Regions from separate parts of the Pararhizobium sp. LjRoot235 genome, predicted to be linked through region 4. Evidence: predicted binding sites of a transcription regulator. Region 4 holds the regulator's gene; each other region holds the start of a gene.
What was found. Region 4 encodes PhoB, which activates phosphate uptake and scavenging genes when phosphate is short. Its sites were predicted from a motif close to TGTCATNNANCTGTCAT; they were not measured.

Region 1 (3,068 bases), 3.6 Mb from region 4:
CGGCGCGAAACTGCCGAAACCCCAACAGGAGCGGCTGGCGGCGATCAACGAGACGCTCGCAAGCCTCGGCGCGAAATTCGGCCAGAACGTGCTTTCGGACGAGAAGAGCTGGGCGCTGATCCTGGATAAGGAAGACGATCTGGCGGGCCTGCCGCAGTTTCTGAAGGATTCGATGGCGTCCGCCGCCCGTGATCGCGGGGAGGACGGCAAATATGCCGTCACTTTGTCGCGCTCGATCATCGAGCCGTTTCTGACTTTCTCGGAAAAGCGCGATTTGCGCGAACAGGCCTGCAAGGCCTGGGGCGCCCGCGGCGCCAATGGCGGCGAGACTGACAATCGCGGCATCATCCGCGAAACGCTGGCACTGCGCGCCGAGAAGGCAAAGTTGCTCGGCTACGAAAACTACGCCGCACTGAAGCTGGACGACACTATGGCAAAGACGCCGCAGGCCGTGAACGGGCTTTTGACGAAGGTATGGGAGAAAGCAGTGGTTCGGGCGCGCGAAGAAGAGGCCGATCTTGCCGAACTGATCGCTGCGGAAGCCCGCAACCACCCGGTCATGCCCTGGGACTGGCGCCACTACGCCGAGAAGCTGCGCGCGCAGAGGTTCAATTTCTCGGAAAGCGAGCTGAAGCCCTATCTGCAGCTCGAAAAGATCATCGACGCCTGCTTCGACGTCGCACAGCGGCTGTTCGGCATCACCGCCACGGAGAAGAAGGGCGTCAAGGGATATCATCCGGATGTCCGCGTCTTCGACATCCGCGACGCGGACGGCAAGCTCATCGCGCTGTTCCTCGGTGATTATTTCGCCCGCGCCTCGAAGCGTTCCGGCGCCTGGATGAGTTCCTTCCAATCGCAGCATCGGCTGCCGCTGAAGAACGGCGCGGTCGGCGAGCTGCCGATCATCTACAATGTCTGCAATTTCGCCAAGCCGGCGGATGGCAAGCCAGCATTGCTGTCGCTCGACGATGCCCGCACGCTGTTTCATGAATTCGGCCACGCGCTGCACGGCATGCTGTCCAACGTAATTTATCCCTCCGTTTCCGGCACCAGCGTCTCGCGCGATTTCGTCGAACTGCCATCGCAGCTTTACGAACACTGGCTGACGGTTCCGGCGATCCTCAAGAAATACGCGGTGCACGAGGCGACCGGGGAGCCGATGCCGCAGGATTTGCTGGACAAGGTCCTCGCCGCCCGCACGTTCAATTCCGGCTTCGCTACTGTCGAGTTCACCTCATCAGCGCTGGTGGACATGGCGTTCCATACGCAGGGCACCGTCGCGGATCCGATGGCGGTGCAGGCCGAGGTGCTGGAAAGGATCGGCATGCCGGCCTCGATCGTCATGCGGCATGCGACGCCGCACTTCCAGCACGTCTTTTCGGGAGACGGCTATTCGGCCGGCTATTATTCCTACATGTGGTCGGAGGTGCTCGATGCCGACGCCTTCGCCGCCTTTGAGGAAACCGGCGACGCCTTCCATCCGGACACGGCCACGAGGCTCAAGGACAACATCTATTCCGTCGGAGGCTCGATTGACCCCGAAGATGCCTACAAGGCGTTCCGAGGCAAGCTGCCGAGCCCGGAGGCGATGCTGCGGAAGAAGGGGCTGGCGATGATGGAAGAACTGGCTGGCTCCGACGCTTGAAGCCTGGGCTACTCGTCCCCGAGCCTATCAGCGATACCGACAAGATTCTCGCGCAGCCGCACACGGATGGCTGCGTCTTCGGATCGGCCGGAACAGCGAGATCGCCCGATAACCTGCCTAGAGAGCTTTAGTCTCCGACAGCTTTTTCCGGTGGTAGTCACAGAACTGTCACCAAACCGTTGGAATAGATTCATCCAACTGTAAACCAGCTGACATGCACTTCGCCAAAGGTCCGCCTCGGGATTCCTCAGGATCCCCGAGACGGTACCGGAGGCAGATTTGGCCACTACCCAGGATACATTGACCCGTCGCTCCTTTTTGCTCTCCGCGGGGGCCGCGGGATTTGCGGCCACATCGGTTCTTGCCGCCCCTTTCTACGCGCGAAACTTCGGCAGGCCTTCCTTCACCCATGGCGTCCAGTCTGGCGATGTCGATACCAAGTCCGGCATGATCTGGACGCGGGCCGACCGCCCGTCGCGCATTGCGGTCGAATATTCGACCACCGGGAGTTTTTCTGCGCCTGTACGGCTGCCGTCGATCGACGCCCTGCCGAACAACGACTTCGCTGCAAAGTGTCTGCTCGACAACTTGCTACCCGACCAGGACATCTTCTACCGTTTTACCGCGACCGATCTGCATGACAGCAACAGCGTCTCCGAACCGATTATCGGCCGCTTTCGCACCGCACCGCTTCACAGGCGCTCCGTCCGCTTCGTGTGGTCCGGTGACACGGCTGGGCAGGGCTGGGGCATCGACGATATCGGCGTGAAGACCTATTCAACGATGAAGCTGCACGAACCGGACTTCTTCATCCATTCCGGCGACACGGTCTATGCCGACAACCCGATCCCCGACGAGATACCGCTCAGGGACGGGGCGCTTTGGAGGAACCGCATCGTCACACCCGAGAAGCGGGAGGTCGCCCGCACGCTGGACGAATATCGCGGCCAGTGGAAATACAATCTGCTCGACGAGCATGTGCGGGCGATGAACGCCGTTTGCCCGACCTACTATCAGTGGGACGACCATGAAGTGCTGAACAACTGGTCGGCCTCGACCGACCTTCGCGACGATCCGCGTTATCCGGAAAAAGATGTTTCGGTCTATGCGGCGCGCGCCATGCGCGCCTTTCAGGAAATGACACCGATCCGCGCCATCCCTGCCCAGCCCGGTCGCATCTTCCGCAAGATAGCCTATGGTCGGCTGCTCGATGTCTTCTTCGTCGACCTGCGCTCCTATCGCAGCGCCAACCAGGGCGATGCGAATGCCGATCTGTTCGGCTGGCTCCAGGCGGACTGGCTGAAGCGGGAACTGGCAGCCTCCAAGGCCACCTGGAAGGTGATTGCCTGCGACATGCCGCTCGGCCTTGTCGTCTGGGACGACTTTACGCACCGCCGCGGCTCCGATGCGATCGCCAACGGCG
Region 2 (3,068 bases), 3.6 Mb from region 4:
GTCCGCCGCGCAGACCACCTTTTGGGTCTATGCTGGCCTGATGGGTCTTTCGCTGTCGTCGATCTTCCTGATCTATACCGGCCAGAGCATCGTCCAGACGTTCTTCGTCACGGCGGCTTCGTTCGGCGGTCTATCGCTCTATGGCTACACCACCAAGCGTAGCCTGTCCGGCATGGGCTCGTTCCTGATCATGGGTGTGTTCGGCCTGATCATCGCCATGATCGTCAACATCTTCCTCGGCTCGTCCGCGCTTGATTTTGCGATCTCCGTCATCGGCGTTCTGATCTTTGCCGGCCTGACTGCCTGGGATACCCAGAAGATCAAGGAAATGTACTTTGAAGCAGACGGTGCCGAAGTCGCCGGCCGCAAGGCCATCATGGGCGCACTGACGCTTTACCTCGACTTCATCAACCTGTTCCTGTTCCTGCTGCGTTTCCTCGGAAACCGCGAATAGTCGAAACCGGCAAACAATCGAAAAAGGCGGCTTTGGCCGCCTTTTTTTGTTGCCTGGCGCCGAAGTTCTGAGCTTGCTTGATCGCACCATGTCGGTATGGCAGAGAACAAGCCGCTCCACCCAATCAGGCCTTTCCCATGTCTTTCACCCTGCGCGATGCCACCCTTGCCGACATTCCGGCCATCACCGATATTTACCGGGAATCGGTCCTCAACGGCGTTGCCTCCTATGAGATAACCCCTCCGGCCGAAGCGGAAATGGCGTTGCGGTTTTCAGCGATCGTCAGCAATCGTTATCCTTATATCACCGCGATCGCTCCCGATGGCCTCCTGCTTGGTTATGCCTATGCCTCGGCATTCCGGACACGGCCGGCCTATCGCTTCCTGGTCGAGGATTCGATCTATCTGGCGCCGGAGGCGAGGGGACAGGGCGTGGGCAAGGCTCTGCTGGCCGAACTGATCCGTCGCTGCACGGAACTCGGCTTCCGCCAGATGGTCGCCGTCATCGGCGGTGCGCATCCGGCTTCTGTGGCGGTGCACCGCGCGGCCGGCTTCGAACATGGCGGATCGATGAAGGGCACTGGCTTCAAGCACGGCCGCTGGCTCGACACGATCATCATGCAACTGCCGCTCGGTGAGGGGCTGACGACCGATCCGGAGCCCGGCGTCTATCCGGATACGCTATATCGGGGCTGAATCAGGTTTCGATCAGCTTCAGCATCTTGTCGAACACTTTCAGAACCTGCTGCAGGTCATGGCCGCGTTTCAGGATCATCCCTTGGGTGTTGACGACGCTGTACGCGCCCTGCTTTGCTGCCAGCTTGGGGTTTTTCTCGATCCGGAAGAGCGGCATTTCGCCGGAGCGCTTGAATACCGAGAAGACCGCCCTGTCGCGCAGGTGGTCCATCGCATAGTCGCGCCATTCGCCCTCGCCAACCATGCGACCGTAAACCCTGAGGATCAGGTCGAGTTCCCAGCGGTGAAAGGTGACGGGAAGCGGGTCCTGGCTGCTGCTGCGGTATTCGTGCAGTTGGACAACCACATTGGAGGTTGGCTGCCTTTCGGAACGGGTCTCGCCTTGCGGCAAATCCGGCTGATCGGTCATCGTTACCCCGGCTTTATTGTGACAGGACGGTTACAGTTTGCCTGACCTTCGCCGAAATGCAAGCCGCAAGCGGCCCAGGATTGCCAGAGACTTTTTTCTTTGTGCCGCATTTCAGCCAAAACCGTGCCCCAATTCGAAACGACACTCGCCCGCGCCGACATAGGGGAGTCCTCCCAGGTGTCCGGTCTGCCTGTCTGCTCGGGGAATGCGTTTTTCGAGCGGATGCAGTCTTGGAGTGGTTGGCCATCCAGCGTCCATCGGGCGCGGCCACTCCAAACGTCATGTTTCCTGGCAGCGTCCGTTGCCAAGAAACATGGCCGGTTCGGTCCGGTATCTTCGAACCCTCAGCCCCAGCCCCTCGATGCTGCCGGGCCGAACCATAATTCTGCAAAGTCAGTTGGCGGCGCTGTCCGCCATGACGGTCGTCGCGCCGAGGATCGCACCAGGGGTTTCATTATCCTTCATCTTCTGCAAGAGCACGGCACAGCCGCCGTTTTCACCCTCGTTGAGGACCGAGGCCGGCAGCACGAAACTGACCGGTTTGCCGTCCCACATGCCGATCGTCTGGATATCGCGCACGGAGTGCCAGTAGGAGATTCGCTTGCCGCTGTTTTCGCCCTTCTTGACGTCCACCAGGTGTTCGCGGTTGAAATAGACGACGACGACATTGGCCTTGCCATTGCCGGCGCCGACGTTGATGTCGACCTCATCCTTGCGCACCGCCGCGTTGATCGGAACGGCCAAGCCCTTGCCTTTGACGCTCATTTCCGCCAGCCGCCGGTTGATGCCATCGAGATCAGCGCCGTTGATGTGGTCACGCCCGTTGAGGATGGCCTGGGGCGTATAGACGCCGCTGCGGCCGAGCATCCGGGCATAGGCATATTGCCGGGCAGTGTTGTCCTTGGTGGCGAGCGTGTCGGCCCAGCCGAGATAGTTCCAGTAATCGACGTGATAGGAAAGTGCGACGACCTTGCCGTCGTCGATGAGTTTCTTCAGGGCCGCATCCGCCGGCGGGCAGGAGGAACAGCCCTGGCTGGTGAACAGTTCGACGACACCTGCCGGTTGGCCGGCGGCGACCGGCAGTGCCATAACGCCAAGGCCGCAGGCGAGCATGATGCGGCGAAGGTGAAGTGATCCAGGCATCGGGAGTTCCATTTCAAGGACACGGGGGAGCTGCGAAGCAATTGGAAGCCTTTTCATACGCCGCTCGTCTTTCAACAGAAAGTCACGTTGGAGTGAGCCGCGCGGCATAGCAGATCTTTAGCGCGCCAGAACGCAAAAAGGCCGGGGCTTTTGCAGCCCCGGCCCCTGTTTTCACCCGGCGTGATCAGGCGGCGAGATCGCGCAGAACGGTCTGCAGGATGCCGCCATTGTTCATGTAGGTCACCTCATCGAGCGTATCGATGCGGCAGATGAGCGGAACTTCCTTCACCGTGCCGTCGCTGTAGGTGATCTTTGCCACCCGCTTCTCGCGCGGCTGAACATTGGTGAGATTGTCGATGGTGACAAG
Region 3 (3,068 bases), 810 kb from region 4:
TTGCCAGGGCTCCAAGCGCGATGAAGACAGAGGAGAGCGCCATGCTGGCGAGCATCGCGGTTCGTCCGGATACGGCAATCGTTGCAATGGCCCCAGGAAAAGCTGGATCGATGAAGATCAGGAGGCCGCTCAGCGCCGTGATGCTCCAGAGGCCCGCGATCGCGATAAAGGCGGCCAACAAGGCGGGATACACTGCATAGCCGCGCAGAGCGCCCAGCCCCGCTAGCGCAGAAACGACCACACAGAACACCGCGACCGGATAATCGGACGCGGCAGCGATTGGGCTGATCATGGCGAGCGCGGTCAAAAGCGTGGAGATGCCGGTCGTGACCGTAATAGCGGCCAACGGTGGCGCCATCACATGGTCCCACGACGTGCGCGGCAGCGCCGATCGTTGACCACCCACCGCCCCCGGCAGATCGGCGGCAGCAGCGTCAGCGATGCGTCCCGGCCAGATGAACCCGACCCCGGCGATCATCACCAGCATGACCAGTGTCACCGGCAGCGTCTCGAACGGCGTTGCCGAGGCGATATAGGCGAGCGCCCAGAGGCAAAGGCCGATATTGGCGAGCGAGGGAACGATCGCCCAGCGGCGAATACGGGCCGCAAGTAGCGTCGCGCTCCAGGCGATGGCAAGGAAGCCGAACAGGCTCCAGGGGCTGGGGCTTTCGGACGACACCAGTGCCGGGGTGACGAGCGAGGCGAGAAGGCCGAGCCCGGCAAGTGCCTGGCCATGCAGCAGGGAAAGGCCGACCGTCGCGAGCGACACCAGTGCCAGCAGCGCGAAGGCAGCGGCCGGGCCGATGAAGCCGTAGATGCCGTGCGCGGCATAGCAGACGCCGAACAGGGTCACCGCGCCCGCTGCCGTCAGGATGCCGGGGATCATCGCATTCTGGAACGTGTCGGCGACCAGCGGCACGGCGCGGCGGCGGACCAGTTCCCCGATCCCCATCAGCAGGAGACCGAAGATGGCCGCCATGAGCAGCCGCACCGCGGGGCTGAGCAAACCCGCGTCGATCGAATATTTGACCATGAAGACGCCGCCAAGCGCCAGCGCGATGCCGCCGACCCAAACGGCCCAGCGCGCGCCGAGGCGGCTTTCCAGGCTTTCCTTCGGCCGCGGTGCGACCGCGTCGATCACGGACGCTGGTGCGGATCTCGCCGCCACCGGCTCACCGCGCGAGGCCTTTTCGACGATATCCTGGCTGGGCGGCGGCCCGCCGAAGATCGCGTCGCCCTTGCTGATTTCGGCGAGGCGCTTCCGCTCGACGGTTGCGGTCCGAACCGCTTGCTGGGATTCCGCCGGTTCGGATTGCGCGGCGCGCTCCGTCCCCGCAGCGGCTGAAAGAGCGGGCCGCAGTTCCTCGATCCGTTTCAACTCTTCCTTGAGTGCCGCAATCTCCGTCTCCAGCCGCTCGGCTGTCTTGCGTCCGTTGAGAAGCGCCGCCAACGCGATGCCAAAGGCAACGAAAGCAATGACTTCGATCATGTTTTCTCCTCCGGCCGGGGTGTGGCGCAGCGGCACCGAGCATACAGCTTTTCACCCGCAGTCAAAATCCAACACGGTTGAAGAAAGCAATCTCTTCGCCAGATTGTCGCGAACCTGTCATTGTCCAGCGGCTATGCATGTTTCGATGCGTCTCTGCGCAGTTTCCGGACCAAGAGGAGAATGAACGATGGATCATGTTGCTGCCCCCACAACCGCGCCCGAAATCGAGACGCTGACCGACCGGCGCGAAGCGCTCGAAGATATCGGCCAGAACTGTTCCACCAACCCGACGATGGGCGACATCATCAACCGCCGCTTTTCGCGCCGGTCGTTCATGGCCGGTTCGCTTGCCGTGGCGGCGATCTCTACCACCGTCAGCCCGCTCGCGATCCTGACGGCAGAGGATGCACGCGCCAACGGCCGCCTGTCCGGTTTCGATTTCACCGAGATCGAGGCCGGCGTCGATGAAACCCATCACGTCGCCGAAGGCTATGACGCCGATATCCTCCTGCGCTGGGGCGACAAGCTGTTTGCCGACAGCCCGGATTTCGATCCGCTGAACCAGACGGCCGCGGCGCAGGAAAAGCTGTTCGGCTACAACAATGACTATGTCGGCTTCATTCCGCTCGAGGGCAATCCCGATCACGGCCTGCTCGTCGTCAACCACGAATATACCAATGCCGAAATCATGTTTCCGAAGTTCACGTCCATCGTGAAGGAAACGAAGGATGGCAAGGAAGTCGAGAAGGTCCAACTCGGCGAATACACCAAAGAGCTGGTCGATATCGAAATGGCCGCGCATGGCGGCACGATCGTCGAAATCCGCAAGGTCGATGGCAAATGGCAGCCGGTGCTCGACGGCAAGTACAATCGCCGCATCACCGCCACGACCGAAATGCACCTTTCCGGCCCGGTTGCCGGTCACGAGCGGGCGAAGACGCCGTCCGACCCGACCGGCAAACAGGTCTTCGGCACGATCAACAACTGCGCCGGCGGCGTCACCGCATGGGGCACGTATCTGATGTCGGAAGAGAACTTCAATGGCTATTTCGGCGGCGAGATCGCCGAGGACCATCCGGAATTCAAGCAGCTGAAGCGCCTCGGTGCTCCGGGCGGCAGTTATGAGTGGTCGAAGTTCTACGAACGTTTTGACGTTTCAAAGGAGCCGACCGAAGCCAACCGCTTCGGCTGGATCGTCGAAGTCGACGTCATGGACCCGAATTCGCTGCCGAAGAAGCGCACCGCGATCGGCCGCTTTAAGCATGAGGGCTGCGAATCGATCGTCAACAAGGATGGTCGCGTCGTGCTCTATTCCGGCGACGACGAGCGTTTCGACTATGTCTACAAGTTCGTGACCAAGGCTGCCTTCAATCCGAACGATCGCGCCGCCAACATGGACATTCTCGACGAGGGCACCCTCTATGTCGCCAAGTTCGATGCCGACGGCACCGTCGAGTGGATGCCGCTCATCCATGGCGAAGGTCCGCTGACCGAAGCGAACGGCTTTGCCTCGCAGGCCGACGTTCTGATCAACACGCGTCTTGCCTCCGACGCGCTCGGCGCCACCAAGATGGACCGG
Region 4 (3,068 bases):
GGCCATCGACGTGGTCGAACTGCGGGCACGCGTCGGCATGGTCTTCCAGAAGCCGAACCCGTTCCCGAAGTCGATCTACGAGAATGTTTCCTACGGCCCGAAGATCCATGGCCTGGCGCGCTCCAAGGCCGAATTCGACCAGATCGTCGAAACCAGCCTGCATAAGGCAGGTCTGTGGAACGAGGTGAAGGATCGCCTGCATGAGCCGGGCACTGGTCTCTCCGGCGGTCAGCAGCAGCGTCTGTGTATTGCGCGCGCCGTTGCCGTCAGCCCGGAAGTCATCCTGATGGACGAACCCTGCTCGGCTCTGGACCCGATTGCGACCGCCAAAGTCGAGGAACTGATCCACGAACTGCGCACCAACTTCACCATCGTCATCGTTACCCACTCGATGCAGCAGGCGGCACGCGTTTCGCAACGCACCGCCATGTTCCATCTCGGCAATCTGGTCGAGGAGAACGATACCGACAAGATGTTCACCAATCCGGATGACCAGCGCACCCAGGATTACATCATGGGCCGCTTCGGCTGACGCATATCTTGCCGCTTTCCGATGTAGGGAGCGGTGGCGCGCTTTGAACCGGGACCATGAACACAAGGAAAAACGATCATGTCCACGCACATTGCTTCCGTCTATGACGAAGATCTCAAATACCTGAACCGGCGCATCTCCGAGATGGGCGGCCTTGCCGAGCAGATGGTCGCCGAATCCGTGCGGGCACTGGTCAACGCGGACCTCGCGCTCGCCCAGAAGGTCATCTCCGACGACGCCATCATGGATGAGGCCGAACGCCAGATCGGCGAGAAGGTGATCGTCACCATCGCAAGACGCCAGCCGGTCGCATCCGACCTGCGCGAACTGATGGGCTCCATCCGTATTGCTGCCGATCTTGAGCGTGTCGGCGATCTCGGGAAGAACACGGCCAAGCGGGTGATCGCCGTTTCGAGCGCCAGCTTGCCGCGGCAGCTGGCTCGCGGGCTGGAGCACCTGGCCGAACTCGCGCTGATGCAGCTGAAGGAAGTGCTCGATGTCTATGCGTCGCGGTCGCCGGAAAAGGCCAACAGCATCCGTGAGCGGGACAATGAAATCGATGCGATCTACACGTCGCTGTTTCGCGAGCTCCTGACCTACATGATGGAAGATCCGCGCAACATCACGCCGTGCACGCATCTTCTGTTCTGCGCCAAGAATATCGAACGCATCGGCGACCATGCGACAAATGTCGCCGAAACGATCTATTACATGGCGACCGGCTCCCAGCCGGCCGGGGAACGTCCGAAGGACGATACCGCCAATACCGTCGGCGCGATCGGCAACTGATCGCCGCGCCGGATCGGAAATAGGTAAGTGAAATCTAGGCATTTGACTGCCCGACGGCTTTCGGGCCGCCGGACGAGCCCCTTGCAATGAGGGCAAGGCGTCAAGGAGTTGAGACCGCATGCTGCCAAGAATTGCCGTTGTCGAAGACGAGGAAGCGCTGAGCGTTCTCCTGCGTTACAATCTTGAGGCCGAAGGCTTTGAAGTCGATACGATCAACCGCGGCGACGAAGCGGAAATCCGGCTGCAGGAGCGCCTGCCGGATCTCCTGATCCTCGACTGGATGCTGCCGGGCGTCTCCGGCATCGAGTTGTGCCGCAGGCTTCGTCAACGCTCCGAAACCGAGCGCCTGCCGATCATCATGCTAACGGCACGCGGTGAAGAGAGCGAGCGGGTCCGCGGCCTTGCCACGGGCGCTGACGACTATGTGGTCAAGCCGTTCTCGACGCCGGAGCTGATGGCGCGGGTGAAGGCGATGCTGCGGCGCGCGAAGCCGGAAGTGCTGTCGACGCTGCTGAAATGCGGCGATATCGAGCTCGATCGCGAAACCCACCGCGTTCACCGCAAGACCCGCGAGGTCCGCCTCGGACCGACCGAGTTCCGGCTCTTGGAATTCTTCATGACCTCGCCCGGCCGCGTCTTTTCGCGCTCGCAGCTGCTCGACGGCGTCTGGGGCCACGACATCTATGTCGACGAGCGCACCGTCGACGTCCATGTCGGCCGCCTGCGCAAGGCGCTGAACTTCTCCAACATGCAGGATGTGATCCGCACCGTGCGAGGCGCGGGCTATTCCCTGGAAAGCTGACTGCACTTGAGTGAAACACGGAAAAGGGGCCGGCCGGCCCCTTTTTATGTTTAGTGGTTTGCGGCGTTCACCGAGCCCGACGGCGTTCGCCGGAAGGCTGATAGGCCAGCTTTGCGTGGAAGGTGCAGTAGGGCGATGTATCGGGCGAGTCATTGCCGCAGAAATGAAACTCTTCCTTCATCGGGTCGCCGATCGGCCACTTGCAGGTGCGGTCCGTAAGCTGCGTCAGCGCCAGGCGGCGGGACATCGGCACGACCACGTTGCTGACCGGTGCGACGTACTGGTCCTCAATGGCGTCGATTTCCACCTCTTCCTTCATGACGGTGGCGCCCGTGGTGCGTGTCACGGTGCGGTTGGTGACGCGCGCAGCGTAGTTCGGCGCGCGCGGTGCGGATGTCGCCGGACGCTTGGCGCGGGCGGTGGTTGCCGTGCTGCCGCCAGCCTTGGCACGGCCGGGCAGGCAAAGCCGGTGCACCTTGCCGATGACCGCGTTTCGGCTGACGCCGCCGAGCTGCGCGGCGATCTGGCTCGCGCTCAATCCTTCTGACCACAACTTCTTGAGTTTCTCGACCCGCTCGTCAGTCCAGTTCATGGTCTTTTCTCCATTCACAGCGTTGGTGATGGTCGAATCCTCCACCGTACCCCGGACGGACTCCGAGGCTGAAACGCGATAACTCTTTTGGTGACTAGGTCCGCCGCATGCGTTCTAGTAATTAGTTGTTAAGGTAGAGGTAGGGGGACTCGCTGACAAGAGTCCCCGGAATCCGAGCGAATCGATTTTCGAGTTTTCCCCAACTTGCTTGGCATGCGTGGCATTTTTGCAAGAGCGTGCGGTCAAAAAAATCGATGTCGCGATGGCGGCGTGAATTGCCGCAAATTGCCGGCTTTTGTTGACATTGCGGTGCGAAATGAAGATAGTGATTTTGCCGCCGCGAGGCGGCATTT

Region 1: a site for PhoB is predicted at 1,801-1,817, ahead of ACSQ2Z_RS01950 (alkaline phosphatase D family protein). Genes of this name have one in related genera too.
Region 2: a site for PhoB is predicted at 1,577-1,593, ahead of ACSQ2Z_RS01860 (DUF2794 domain-containing protein). Genes of this name have one in related genera too.
Region 3: a site for PhoB is predicted at 1,594-1,610, ahead of ACSQ2Z_RS15530 (PhoX family protein). Genes of this name have one in related genera too.

The regions. Positions count from the first base shown of each region.
Region 1 covers NZ_CAXUSP020000001.1:401,604-404,671, forward strand. The annotation lists gene ACSQ2Z_RS01945 (M3 family metallopeptidase) at 1-1,645, shown strand, start outside; gene ACSQ2Z_RS01950 (alkaline phosphatase D family protein) at 1,925-3,068, shown strand, end outside.
Region 2 covers NZ_CAXUSP020000001.1:384,706-387,773, reverse strand. The annotation lists gene ACSQ2Z_RS01870 (Bax inhibitor-1/YccA family protein) at 1-454, shown strand, start outside; gene ACSQ2Z_RS01865 (N-acetyltransferase family protein) at 592-1,149, shown strand; gene ACSQ2Z_RS01860 (DUF2794 domain-containing protein) at 1,151-1,558, opposite strand; gene ACSQ2Z_RS01855 (DUF1223 domain-containing protein) at 1,952-2,671, opposite strand; gene acnA (aconitate hydratase AcnA) at 2,886-3,068, opposite strand, start outside.
Region 3 covers NZ_CAXUSP020000001.1:3,171,630-3,174,697, forward strand. The annotation lists gene ACSQ2Z_RS15525 (DUF2339 domain-containing protein) at 1-1,489, opposite strand, end outside; gene ACSQ2Z_RS15530 (PhoX family protein) at 1,677-3,068, shown strand, end outside.
Region 4 covers NZ_CAXUSP020000001.1:3,979,309-3,982,376, reverse strand. The annotation lists gene pstB (phosphate ABC transporter ATP-binding protein PstB) at 1-532, shown strand, start outside; gene phoU (phosphate signaling complex protein PhoU) at 611-1,321, shown strand; gene phoB (phosphate regulon transcriptional regulator PhoB) at 1,440-2,123, shown strand; gene ACSQ2Z_RS19540 (GcrA family cell cycle regulator) at 2,191-2,715, opposite strand.